DNA from 3 places in the Enterobacter sp. LM3 genome. Region 2 is predicted to be linked to each of the others. Evidence: predicted binding sites of a transcription regulator. Region 2 holds the regulator's gene; each other region holds the start of a gene.

Region 1 (4,061 bases), on a different contig from region 2:
GTTGCCAGCAGGCTGATGATTTCCCAGTCGCGCTTCACGTTACCGCTGGCCTCAATCGCTTTCCCGAAACGCTGGAAGCCGCGATCGGCACAGGTAAAGACACCGCCATGTTCGCCCCAGGAGGTCGCCGGAAGCAGTACGTCCGCCACTTCAGCGGTCTTGGTCATGAAGATGTCCTGTACGACCACAAAATCGAGCGCCCCGAAACCGCTGCGTACCAGGCCCAGATCGGCTTCGGTCTGAAGCGGATCTTCCCCCATGATGTAATAGGCTTTGACCTTACCTTCCAGCGCAAGGTGCGGGACTTCGGTGATGCGTGTTCCGACGCGATCGTCCATCTTGTTCACGTCTATTCCCCAGGCATCGGCAAATTTCTGCCTGACCGCCGGGTCGGTCACGTCCTGATAGCCGGGGAACATGTTGGGCAAAACGCCCATGTCACACGCTCCCTGTACATTATTCTGCCCGCGCACAGGCCCGACGCCTACCGCTGGACGTCCCAGGTTACCGGTCAGCAGCGCCAGGCTGGAGAGGCCTTTTACCACATCCACGGCCTGGCCAAACTGCGTAACGCCCATGCCCCACATAACGGTGGCGGAAGGTGCCGCCGCGAACGTACGCATCGCCTGGCGAATGTCGCGGGCCGGAATACCGGTCAGGTGTTCGACGTTCTCGGGAGCATAATCTTTAATTGTCTGCCGGTAGGCCTCAAGCCCCTCAGTGAAACGTGCGACGTAGTTTTTGTCGTACAACTCTTCTTCCAGCAGCACGTAGCCAAAGGCATTGACCAGCGCCATATTGCTGCCGTTTTTCAGCTGCAGATGCTGATCGGCAATGCGGGCGGTTTCAATACGTCGCGGATCGCAAACAATGATTTTTGCGCCATTCTCACGGGCTTTCAGCACGCGCCGGGCGACGATGGGGTGAGAATCTGCGCAGTTGTAGCCAAATACCAGCAGGCATTTTGAGTTTTCAATATCGTTTATTGAATTACTCATCGCGCCATTACCAAGTGTTTCCTGCAGACCCGCAACGGAAGGGCCGTGGCAGACGCGGGCGCAGCAATCCACGTTATTGGTGTTAAGCACCGCGCGGGCAAATTTTTGCATCACATAGTTTGTTTCATTACCTGTCCCTCTGGAGGAGCCGGTGGTCATAATTGAGCGTGGGCCAAACTCTGTTTTGATGGCGTTGAGCCTGTGGGCGGTATAGCGGATAGCCTCTTCCCAGGTGACGGGTGTGAATGCTTCGCCTTTGTGGTAGCGGATCATCGGTTGCGTCAGGCGGGGGGTGAGCAGGCGGGTATCGTTGAGAAAATCCCAGCCGTAAAAGCCTTTCAGACACAGGGTTCCCTGGTTTGTCACGCCCTCTGCTGCTTCGGCACGGAGAATACGGTTATTTTCAACGACAAGATTTAATTTGCAGCCCGCACCACAATAGGGGCAGACGCTTGCGATTTTTTTCATCAATAACAGACCTGTTAAGAAATGAAGCGATAGTTAACTGGGTAACCCAGTCCCGTAAACGCAAGTAAGCAGGATACGTGCCAAATTTTCTTTTCTTGTTTTATAAGGGGTTATCTGTGGCGGGAGGGTGTCGTCGTCAGACTGCTCGTCAGAATTGACGATGACACGTTCGCAGGTGTCTCAAAATCTATCTTAAAAATAGGCATTTCCGATGCATATTTTAATTTGCATCTGACCTCGGCGATCTCTGTTGATAAATGCATTATTTATCAATGCATTGAACAATTAAATCCATCCCGTCAGCTTCGCCTGACAAGGTCTATGCTTAATAAAAGCAGCCAGAAAGGGCGATTTAGCCGAAAGCCCCTGCTCGCAAGGGGTTGAAGTGATAATCGTTATCACTAACATGATGTTATGCCCTGGTGGCTCAACAGATGAGGTGGAACTATGGAACTGCATTCAGAAACCTTCAATCCTGCCGACTTTGCCTGGCGCGGCTTAACGCTAACGCCAGCGGCTGCGGCGCATATCCACGAGCTGGTGGCGAAAAATCCAGACATTCTGGGATTGCGTTTAGGTGTTAAGCAAACCGGCTGCGCGGGCTTTGGGTATGTGCTGGATACCGTCACTCAGGCGGAGAAAGACGATCTGGTCTTTGAAACCGAAGGAGCCAGATTGTACGTCGCACTCCAGGCGATGCCATTTATTGATGGCACCGAAGTGGATTACGTACGCGAAGGCTTAAACCAGTTATTCAAATTTCATAACCCGAAAGCCCAGAATGAATGCGGCTGCGGCGAAAGCTTTGGGGTATAGGCGGTGCTATGTCTCGTAATACTGAAGCAACTGATGATGTGAACACCTGGAGCGGCGGACACCTTAACTACAAAGAGGGGTTCTTCACGCAGCTGCAGACCGATGAACTGGCGAAAGGCATTAACGAAGATGTCGTGCGGGCGATTTCCGCCAAGCGCCACGAGCCGGAGTGGATGCTTGAATTCCGCCTGAATGCCTTCCGTGCCTGGCTGGAGATGGAAGAGCCGCACTGGCTGAAAGCGCACTATGACAAGCTGAATTACCAGGACTATAGCTACTACTCCGCGCCATCCTGCGGCAGTTGTGATGATACCTGCGCCTCACAGCCCGGTGCGGTACAGCAAACCGGGGCGGAAAACAGCTTCCTGAGCAAAGAGGTGGAAGAGGCGTTTAATCAGCTCGGCGTACCGGTTCGTGAAGGTAAAGAGGTGGCGGTGGATGCCATTTTTGACTCCGTGTCGGTGGCGACCACGTATCGCGAGAAGCTGGCAGAACAGGGCATCATTTTCTGTTCCTTCGGTGAAGCTATCCACGATCACCCTGATCTGGTGAAAAAGTACCTCGGGACCGTCGTGCCGGGTAACGATAATTTCTTTGCCGCACTCAACGCGGCGGTGGCCTCTGATGGCACCTTCATCTATGTGCCAAAAGGCGTGCGCTGCCCGATGGAGCTGTCGACCTATTTCCGCATTAATGCTGAAAAAACCGGTCAGTTCGAACGCACCATCCTGGTGGCGGACGAAGGCAGCTACGTCAGCTACATCGAAGGGTGTTCTGCCCCGGTTCGTGACAGCTACCAGCTTCACGCGGCGGTGGTCGAAGTCATCATTCATAAAGATGCCGAGGTGAAATATTCCACGGTGCAAAACTGGTTCCCTGGTGATGGCAACACGGGCGGCATTTTGAACTTCGTCACCAAGCGAGCGTTGTGTGAAGGTGAAAACAGCAAAATGTCCTGGACCCAGTCGGAAACCGGCTCTGCCATCACCTGGAAATACCCGAGCTGCATTCTGCGCGGGGATAACTCCATCGGTGAATTTTACTCGGTGGCGCTGACCAGCGGCTATCAACAGGCGGATACCGGCACCAAGATGATCCACATCGGTAAAAACACCCGGTCGACCATCATCTCAAAAGGCATTTCCGCCGGACATAGCCAGAACAGCTATCGTGGGCTGGTCAAAATCATGCCGACGGCGACCAATGCCCGTAACTTTACCCAGTGTGACTCCATGCTGATTGGCGCAGACTGCGGCGCACATACCTTCCCGTATGTGGAGTGCCGTAACAACAGTGCCCAGCTTGAACACGAAGCGACGACGTCGCGTATTGGAGAAGACCAGCTCTTCTACTGCCTGCAGCGCGGGATCAGCGAAGAAGATGCCATCTCTATGATTGTGAACGGCTTCTGTAAGGATGTGTTCTCTGAACTGCCGCTGGAATTTGCCGTTGAAGCTCAGAAACTCCTCGCCATTAGTCTTGAACACAGCGTCGGTTAAGGAAAGCACATGTTAAGTATTAAAGAGTTACAGGTCAGTGTGGAAGATAAAGAGATCCTGCGTGGCCTCAATTTTGACGTCAAGCCGGGTGAAGTTCACGCCATTATGGGGCCAAATGGGTCCGGGAAAAGTACGCTTTCGGCGACGCTGGCAGGACGTGAAGATTACGAAGTGACAAACGGGTCAGTCGAGTTTAACGGTAAAGATCTGCTGGAGATGTCTCCGGAAGACCGGGCGGGAGAGGGCATTTTTATGGCCTTCCAGTATCCGGTAGAAATTC
Region 2 (4,061 bases):
TGATACCCTAACCTGACATACGTAAAAAAAGAACTTTGCCATGAAATTGAATACCCGAGCGCAATCTGCACAATCGCCGAACAATAATTCTCCCATCGTACTGGTTCACGGGCTTTTTGGCAGCCTGGATAACCTGGGCGTGCTGGCGCGCGAGCTGGTTACCGACCACGATATTTTGCAGGTCGATATGCGCAATCACGGCCTGTCCGGGCGTTCAGCGGAAATGACCTACGCGGCAATGGCGCAGGATCTGCGGGATACGCTTGATGCGAATAATCTCCAGAATGCGACGTTTATCGGGCATTCAATGGGTGGCAAAGCGGTGATGGCCCTGACGGCGCTTGCACCGGAACGAATTAACGGTCTGATCGCCATTGATATCGCGCCCGTGGATTACGACGTGCGTCGTCATGATGAGATATTTGCCGCCATCAATGCGGTGACAGAAGCGGGGGTCTCTACGCGTCAGCAGGCGGCGACCGTGATGCGTGAACATCTTGATGAAGAAGGCGTTGTGCAGTTCCTGTTGAAGTCGTTTGTTGACGGCCAGTGGCGTTTTAACGTGCCAGCGCTCTGGGACCAGTATGACAATATCGTTGGCTGGGAAACCGTTCCGGCCTGGCAACGCCCTACTCTCTTTATTCGTGGTGGTAACTCACCTTACGTGACCGATGCATACCGCGACACTTTGCTGGCACAATTCCCGCAGGCACGCGCCCATGTGATTGCCGGAGCCGGACACTGGGTTCATGCGGAAAAACCGGACGCCGTATTACGCGCAATCCGCCGCTATCTCTCTGATACGGCAAATTGATTAAAAAGACAGCGACTGGAAGGCTGCAGGCTTCCAGTCGTTGGCGTGCCGTTTTCGGTGATGTATGATGGCGCGCTTATCGCCCGGGCATTAGCAGGGCGGCTTGTTTCCCCCGAAGTCTCAGAATCATGGCCAAAGAACAAACGGACCGTACGACACTAGATCTGTTCGCGAATGAGCGTCGACCGGGACGACCGAAAACGAATCCGCTTTCGCGCGATGAACAGCTGCGTATTAATAAACGCAACCAGCTAAAACGCGATAAAAATCGTGGGCTTAAGCGTGTCGAACTGAAGCTCAACGCCGATGCTGTCGATGCGCTGAATGAACTGGCTGACGCGCGTAACATCAGCCGCAGTGAGTTGATTGAAGAGATGTTAATCACACAGCTTGAGACGTTGCGCGGCAAGGTATAAGTCTGAAAATCTCCTTTCTCACCGTTTTCATGTAGCACAGAGTGCAGTCCTGCGCGATAGCAGTTTCCGCAGGGTTGCCTGTTCTGCTATTATTGCCCTTATCCGTGGACAAATTGCGCCACCATACCATTAAGTTTCAAGAGGTTATTTTACTCATGGCAATCATCGGCATTTTCTTCGGCAGTGATACCGGCAATACCGAAAATATCGCAAAAAACATTCAAAAACAGCTCGGTAAAGACGTTGCCGATGTGCATGACATCGCCAAGAGCAGCAAAGAAGATCTCGAAGGTTATGACATTCTGCTGCTGGGTATCCCGACCTGGTACTATGGTGAAGCGCAGTGTGACTGGGATGATTTCTTCCCGACACTGGAAGAAGTCGACTTCAACGGCAAGCTGGTTGCACTGTTCGGCTGCGGCGATCAGGAAGATTACGCAGAATATTTCTGCGACGCGCTGGGCACCATCCGCGACATCATCGAGCCGCACGGCGCGGTAATCGTGGGTCACTGGCCAACAGCGGGCTACCACTTCGAAGCCTCTAAAGGTCTGGCGGACGACGATCACTTCGTCGGCCTGGCTATCGACGAAGATCGTCAGCCGGAACTGACTGCTGAGCGTGTTGATAAATGGGTTAAGCAGATCCGCGAAGAACTGAACCTGGACGACATTCTTAACGCCTGAGTTCTGACGTGGCGCAACTCCGGTTGCGCCCGCCAATCGGGTAAAACCGATTAAATTAATTGCTACAAACTTTTAACTTTTTCGTTCAAATCTGTACAATATTCCCCTGACAAAAAGTGGAAGCCATCGAACAAGTTTGTTGGTGATACCACGTTTTTATAAGCATACTTTGCTTGAGACTTGCAGTTTTCATTTAGGCATGGCAGTTCTATAATGAGACGCATTATCCCAAGTGCATTTTCTGTCACTTCCTTTATAGAAGTGAATCGTTTAGCAACAGGACAGATTCCGCATGACTGACAACAATACCGCATTAAAGAAGGCTGGCCTGAAAGTAACGCTTCCTCGATTAAAAATCCTTGAAGTGCTTCAGGGGCCAGACAACCACCATGTCAGCGCGGAAGACCTTTACAAGCGTCTTATCGACATGGGCGAAGAGATTGGGCTGGCCACTGTTTATCGTGTACTGAACCAGTTTGATGACGCGGGTATTGTGACCCGTCATAATTTCGAAGGCGGTAAATCTGTTTTCGAACTGACCCAACAGCAGCACCACGATCACCTGATCTGCCTTGATTGCGGTAAGGTCATTGAATTTAGCGATGATTCCATCGAAGCGCGCCAGCGTGAAATTGCCGCCCGTCATGGCATCCGCCTGACCAACCACAGCCTGTACCTGTACGGCCACTGTGCGGAAGGTGATTGCCGCGAAGACGAGCACGCGCACGACGCAAAATAAGTCTGCTTTCATACTCTGAGCCAGCCGAAAGGTTGGCTTTTTTTTGCCTGTAATCTGGCATAAAAAAAGCCCGGTAAGCGCAGTGCTACCGGGCGTCAAGACAGCTGATTATTTACTGTTATTACTGCGAATTTCTTTCCAGATCTGATCGCAACGCTTCGCCACTTCCTGATCGTTACCGGTCTTACGCGCCTGAATACAGGCCTGGTAATCCATCACGCGGACATTCTCCTGCGTCGCGAATTGCTCATGTGCTTTCTCTTTCTTCAGTACATTCAGCACGCTCTGACAGGCTTCAATTTTCTCCGGCGAACCTTCCGCCGTATTAATACAGGCGCTGTATGCCTCTTTCAGACGCGAGTCCTCTTTCGGTGCCTGAGGCTGTGCACAAGCCACCAACCCCGATGCCAGCAACGCGACGATTACGATTTTTTTCATCATGTGCAGTCTCCATCCCGGCGGGCTTAGCCCACCGGGGTGTTCATCAGAAGATTGTGAATGGGGCAATAACCATGAACTTCACGTCACGCTCATCCTGGAAGATGTTGCCGTAACCGCCCGCGTAGCTTGGGATATCAGAGTGGTTGTCATACTGGGTGAAGTGCAGCTTGAACATTGTTCCTTTTGCACGGCCATCCTGCAGGGTGTACATGGCATCCAGGCTGTAAGAGGACTCTTTCAGACGGTAGTTTGGATCGTAGTATGCGTCAGGTGTTGCCATATCGGCAGGTTTCGCATCCCAGGCGTAAGCGTAAGATGCCCCCACAGCCCAACCCGGCAGGTTCCAGTTTTTCAGATCATACATCGCGCCGAAGAACACCGCTTTTTCACCGTCGGCGTTGAAGTCTGAACGGTTATCCCACCAGATATCCAGACGACCGTTGGAGGAGGCGTAGGTTGGGGTCATACGCTGCAGGAAGTAGCCCTGCTGCCCTTCCGCCTTCACCCATGTCCCTTCCAGACGCAAATCAACCTGACCCACTTTGTAGCCGAAGGTCAGCGCCTGCAGCCACGCGGTGCCATCATAAATGTCATTGACGCCACCATTACTGACTTTATCGCGCGTACCGTAGAACTGGTAGCTGGTACTCAGCGGGCTACCCGCGATATCAAACTTATAGCTGGCTTTGGCAAAGTATTGATCGACATAACCTTGCGCCTGGCCAAAGGCCGCTTCAAGAACCAGATCGTTTTTGAAGTCGTATTTCGCACCCAGCGAGTGGAGGTAATCCACTTTGGTCTTTTTATCGTTCTGGTAGAACTTGTCCATTTCGATATGCCACGGTGCTTTATATTCGTTGGTCCACATATAGGAGAAACTCAACGCACCTGCATCACCGTAGTCAAAGTTGGCACCGGCTTCCGCCCCCTGATAAGTACCTGGCATAAAGCTCCAGTGTGGGGCT
Region 3 (4,061 bases), on a different contig from region 2:
AAGACTGCGTAAACGCCGTCGGCGTAGACCTGAACACCGCCTCCGTCCCCCTGCTGACCCGCGTGGCGGGCTTAACCCGCATGATGGCACAGAACATCGTCACCTGGCGTGATGAGAATGGTCAGTTCCAGAACCGCCAGCAGTTGTTGAAGGTAAGCCGTCTGGGGCCAAAAGCCTTTGAGCAATGCGCGGGCTTCCTGCGCATCAACCACGGCGATAACCCTCTGGATGCGTCAACCGTTCACCCGGAAGCCTACCCCGTTGTCGAGCGCATTCTGGCGGCCACACAGCAGGCGCTAAAAGATCTGATGGGCGATAACAGCGCGCTGCGCAACCTGAAAGCCTCTGATTTCACCGACGAACAGTTCGGCGTGCCAACCGTTACCGACATCATCAAGGAGCTGGAAAAACCGGGCCGCGATCCGCGTCCTGAGTTTAAGACGGCGACCTTTGCCGACGGTGTCGAGACCATGAACGACCTGCTACCAGGTATGGTGCTGGAAGGTGCGGTCACTAACGTCACCAACTTTGGTGCGTTTGTGGATATCGGCGTGCATCAGGATGGTCTGGTTCACATTTCATCGCTGGCCGATAAGTTCGTTGAAGACCCGCATACCGTGGTCAAAGCGGGCGATATCGTGAAGGTGAAAGTGCTGGAAGTGGATCTGCAGCGCAAACGTATCGCCCTGACTATGCGCCTGGACGAGCAGCCCGGTGAAACCAACGCACGCCGTGGCGGCAATGGTGGAGGCCGCGAGCAGCAGCGTCCTGCAGCCAAAGCAGCGAAGCCGCGTGGGCGTGACGCCCAGCCTGCGGGTAACAGCGCGATGATGGATGCGCTGGCGGCGGCGATGGGTAAGAAGCGCTAACCCTTCACCCTCTCCCCAATGGGGAGAGGGGAATTTAATTAACTCGCTGACCCAACGTTACTCATCAAATATGAAACCGATTGCATATCCATATTTAAACCACTAATTATCCTTCCGTTAACAAACTCCCGCGTTTTACTTTTTTCCGCATTTCATAAAATATTGAGCAAGGTCAAACAGGCCGTAAATTCATACCCAAAACTACATTCCGTCACAGTTTTATGATTGATGATAAAAACTATTCTCATTATCATCACAGAGTAGATAATTTAACCTCTCGTGGAATCAGGCATTATGCAATTCACTCCAGACAGTGCATGGAAAATCACCGGTTTTACCCGTGAAATTAGCCCAGCCTATCGGCAAAAGCTGCTGTCGCTGGGCATGCTACCCGGCTCATCATTCCAGGTCGTGCGCGTTGCCCCGTTAGGAGATCCTGTTCATATCGAAACCCGACGTGTGAATCTGGTTCTGCGTAAAAAAGACCTCGCATTAATAGAAGTCGAAGCCTTATCCCGATAACAAGCCAGCGGTTTCAGTGAGTTTACGATAATGAAAAAATTAACTATTGGCTTAATTGGCAATCCTAATTCCGGCAAGACCACGCTATTTAACCAGCTGACGGGTGCGCGCCAGCGCGTCGGTAACTGGGCGGGCGTGACGGTTGAGCGTAAAGAAGGCCAGTTCGCGACAACAGACAATCAGGTCACGCTGGTTGACCTGCCAGGCACGTATTCGTTAACCACCATCTCGTCACAAACGTCTCTCGATGAGCAGATTGCCTGTCACTATATTCTGAGCGGCGACGCCGATTTGCTCATTAACGTCGTGGATGCCTCGAATCTGGAGCGCAACCTGTATCTGACGCTGCAACTGCTGGAGCTGGGTATTCCCTGCATTGTGGCGCTCAACATGCTCGACATCGCGGAAAAGCAAAAGCTGCGCATAGATGTCGATGCCCTCGCCACGCGCCTGGGCTGCCCGGTTGTCCCGCTGGTTTCCACCCGCGCACGGGGTATTGATGCCCTGAAGATGACCATCGACCGTCACGTGAGCAATCAGGATGTTGAGCTGGTGCATTATGCACAGCCGCTGCTGCGCGAAGCCGGCCAGTTGGCGCAAGAGATGGACAAAAGCATGCCGGAAAAACAGCGTCTGTGGCTCGGGTTGCAGATGCTGGAAGGCGATATCTACAGTCGCGCCTATGCAGGCGATGCGGCAGATAAGCTGGATGTTGCACTGGCACGTCTGAGTGGCGAGCTGGATGACCCTGCGTTACACATCGCCGACGCACGCTACCAGACCATTGCGGCCATTTGCGATGTGGTCAGTAACGCTCTGACGGCTGAGCCAAGCCGCTTTACCGCCGCCGTGGATAAAGTGGTGCTCAACCGCTTCCTTGGTTTGCCGATCTTTTTACTGGTGATGTACCTGATGTTCCTGCTCGCCATTAACATCGGCGGCGCACTCCAGCCGATTTTCGATGCGGGTTCCGTCGCGATATTCGTGCACGGTATTCAGTGGGTGGGTTATACCCTGCACTTCCCGGAATGGCTGACTATTTTCCTCGCCCAGGGGATCGGTGGCGGTATCAACACCGTTCTGCCGCTGGTACCGCAAATCGGCATGATGTACTTGTTCCTCTCCTTCCTTGAGGATTCCGGTTACATGGCGCGCGCGGCCTTCGTGATGGATCGTCTGATGCAGGCGCTGGGTCTGCCGGGTAAATCCTTCGTCCCACTGATTGTCGGTTTCGGTTGTAACGTGCCGTCGGTGATGGGCGCACGTACGCTGGATGCACCGCGCGAACGTCTGATGACCATCATGATGGCACCGTTTATGTCCTGCGGCGCACGCCTGGCTATCTTTGCGGTCTTTGCAGCGGCCTTCTTTGGTCAGCAAGGGGCTCTGGCGGTGTTCTCACTGTATGTACTCGGCATCGTCATGGCGATCCTGACGGGGTTGATGCTGAAACACACCATCATGCGTGGCGAAGCGTCACCGTTCGTGATGGAGCTTCCGGTGTATCACGTGCCACACCTTAAAAGCCTGGTGATCCAGACCTGGCAGCGCCTGAAAGGGTTTGTTCTGCGCGCCGGTAAAGTGATTGTCATCGTAAGCATCTTCCTGAGCGCACTGAACAGCTTCACCCTGAGCGGACAAGCGGCAGATAACATCAACGACTCCGCCCTCGCCTCCGTCAGCCGTGTCATCACACCGGTCTTCAAACCCATCGGTGTACATGAGGACAACTGGCAGGCGACCGTTGGCCTGTTCACGGGAGCGATGGCAAAAGAGGTGGTTGTTGGTACGCTGAACACCCTCTTTACCGCAGAAAACATTCAGGAACAGGCCTTCAACCCGGCAGAATTTAACCTCGGTGATGAACTGCTGGCTGCCGCAGAAGAGACCTGGCAGAGCCTGAAAGACACCTTTAGCCTGAGCGTGCTGGCGAACCCTATTGAAGCCAGTAAAGGCGATGGCGAAATGGCCACCGGCGCAATGGGTGTGATGAGCGAGAAATTTGGCAGCGCGTCTGCGGCCTATAGCTACCTGATCTTCGTGTTGCTCTATATTCCATGCATCTCCGTCATGGGGGCCATTGCCCGCGAGTCCAGCCGCGGCTGGATGGGCTTCTCTATCCTGTGGGGGCTAAACATTGCCTACTCGCTGGCGACGCTCTTTTACCAGACCGTTAACTTTAGCCAGCACCCACGGTACAGCCTGGTCTGCATCCTGGCAGTTCTGCTGTTCAACGTGATCGTTCTCGGCCTGCTACGTCGGGCGCGCAGTCGCGTTGACATCAACCTGCTGGCGAACCGCAAAACCGCGGCGTCCTGCTGCAACAGCCCGGCTGGCGACTGTCACTAAGGAGAATGACAATGGCATCATTGATACAGGTTCGCGATTTACTGGCGTTACAGGGGCGAATGGACGCGAAACAGCTGAGCCTCAGCCTGCATACACCACAACCAATGATTGATGCCATGCTGGAGCGACTGGAAGCGATGGGAAAAGCCGTGCGCATTCAGGAAGATGCGGATGGTTGTCTCTCTGGCAGTTGCAAAAGCTGCCCGGAAGGAAAAGCCTGCCTCAGGGTGTGGTGGGCGCTGCGTTAATAAAGCCGGGCAATGCTGCCCGGCTTTAGTGTATTACTTATAAACGTCTGCTGTTGCACGTACGTTTTTGGTA

The links. Region 2 encodes Fur, which represses iron uptake genes when iron is present. Its sites were predicted from a motif close to ATAATAATGAGAACNACTATCAA; they were not measured.
Region 1: a site for Fur is predicted at 1,852-1,874, ahead of sufA (Fe-S cluster assembly scaffold SufA). Genes of this name have one in related genera too.
Region 3: a site for Fur is predicted at 1,101-1,123, ahead of feoA (ferrous iron transporter A). Genes of this name have one in related genera too.

What each region holds. Positions count from the first base shown of each region.
Region 1 is NZ_JBJURN010000006.1:72,805-76,865, forward strand. Features, by position in the region: gene fdhF (formate dehydrogenase subunit alpha) at 1-1,466, opposite strand, end outside; gene sufA (Fe-S cluster assembly scaffold SufA) at 1,914-2,282, shown strand; gene sufB (Fe-S cluster assembly protein SufB) at 2,291-3,781, shown strand; gene sufC (Fe-S cluster assembly ATPase SufC) at 3,791-4,061, shown strand, end outside.
Region 2 is NZ_JBJURN010000001.1:423,378-427,438, forward strand. Features, by position in the region: gene ybfF (esterase) at 41-814, shown strand; gene ybfE (LexA regulated protein) at 943-1,230, shown strand; gene fldA (flavodoxin FldA) at 1,386-1,916, shown strand; gene fur (ferric iron uptake transcriptional regulator) at 2,209-2,655, shown strand; gene chiQ (ChiQ/YbfN family lipoprotein) at 2,764-3,093, opposite strand; gene chiP (chitoporin ChiP) at 3,140-4,061, opposite strand, start outside.
Region 3 is NZ_JBJURN010000022.1:16,063-20,123, reverse strand. Features, by position in the region: gene ACJ9N4_RS18645 (Tex family protein) at 1-869, shown strand, start outside; gene feoA (ferrous iron transporter A) at 1,164-1,391, shown strand; gene feoB (Fe(2+) transporter permease subunit FeoB) at 1,422-3,740, shown strand; gene feoC ([Fe-S]-dependent transcriptional repressor FeoC) at 3,752-3,988, shown strand; gene ACJ9N4_RS18625 (YdgH/BhsA/McbA-like domain containing protein) at 4,022-4,061, opposite strand, start outside.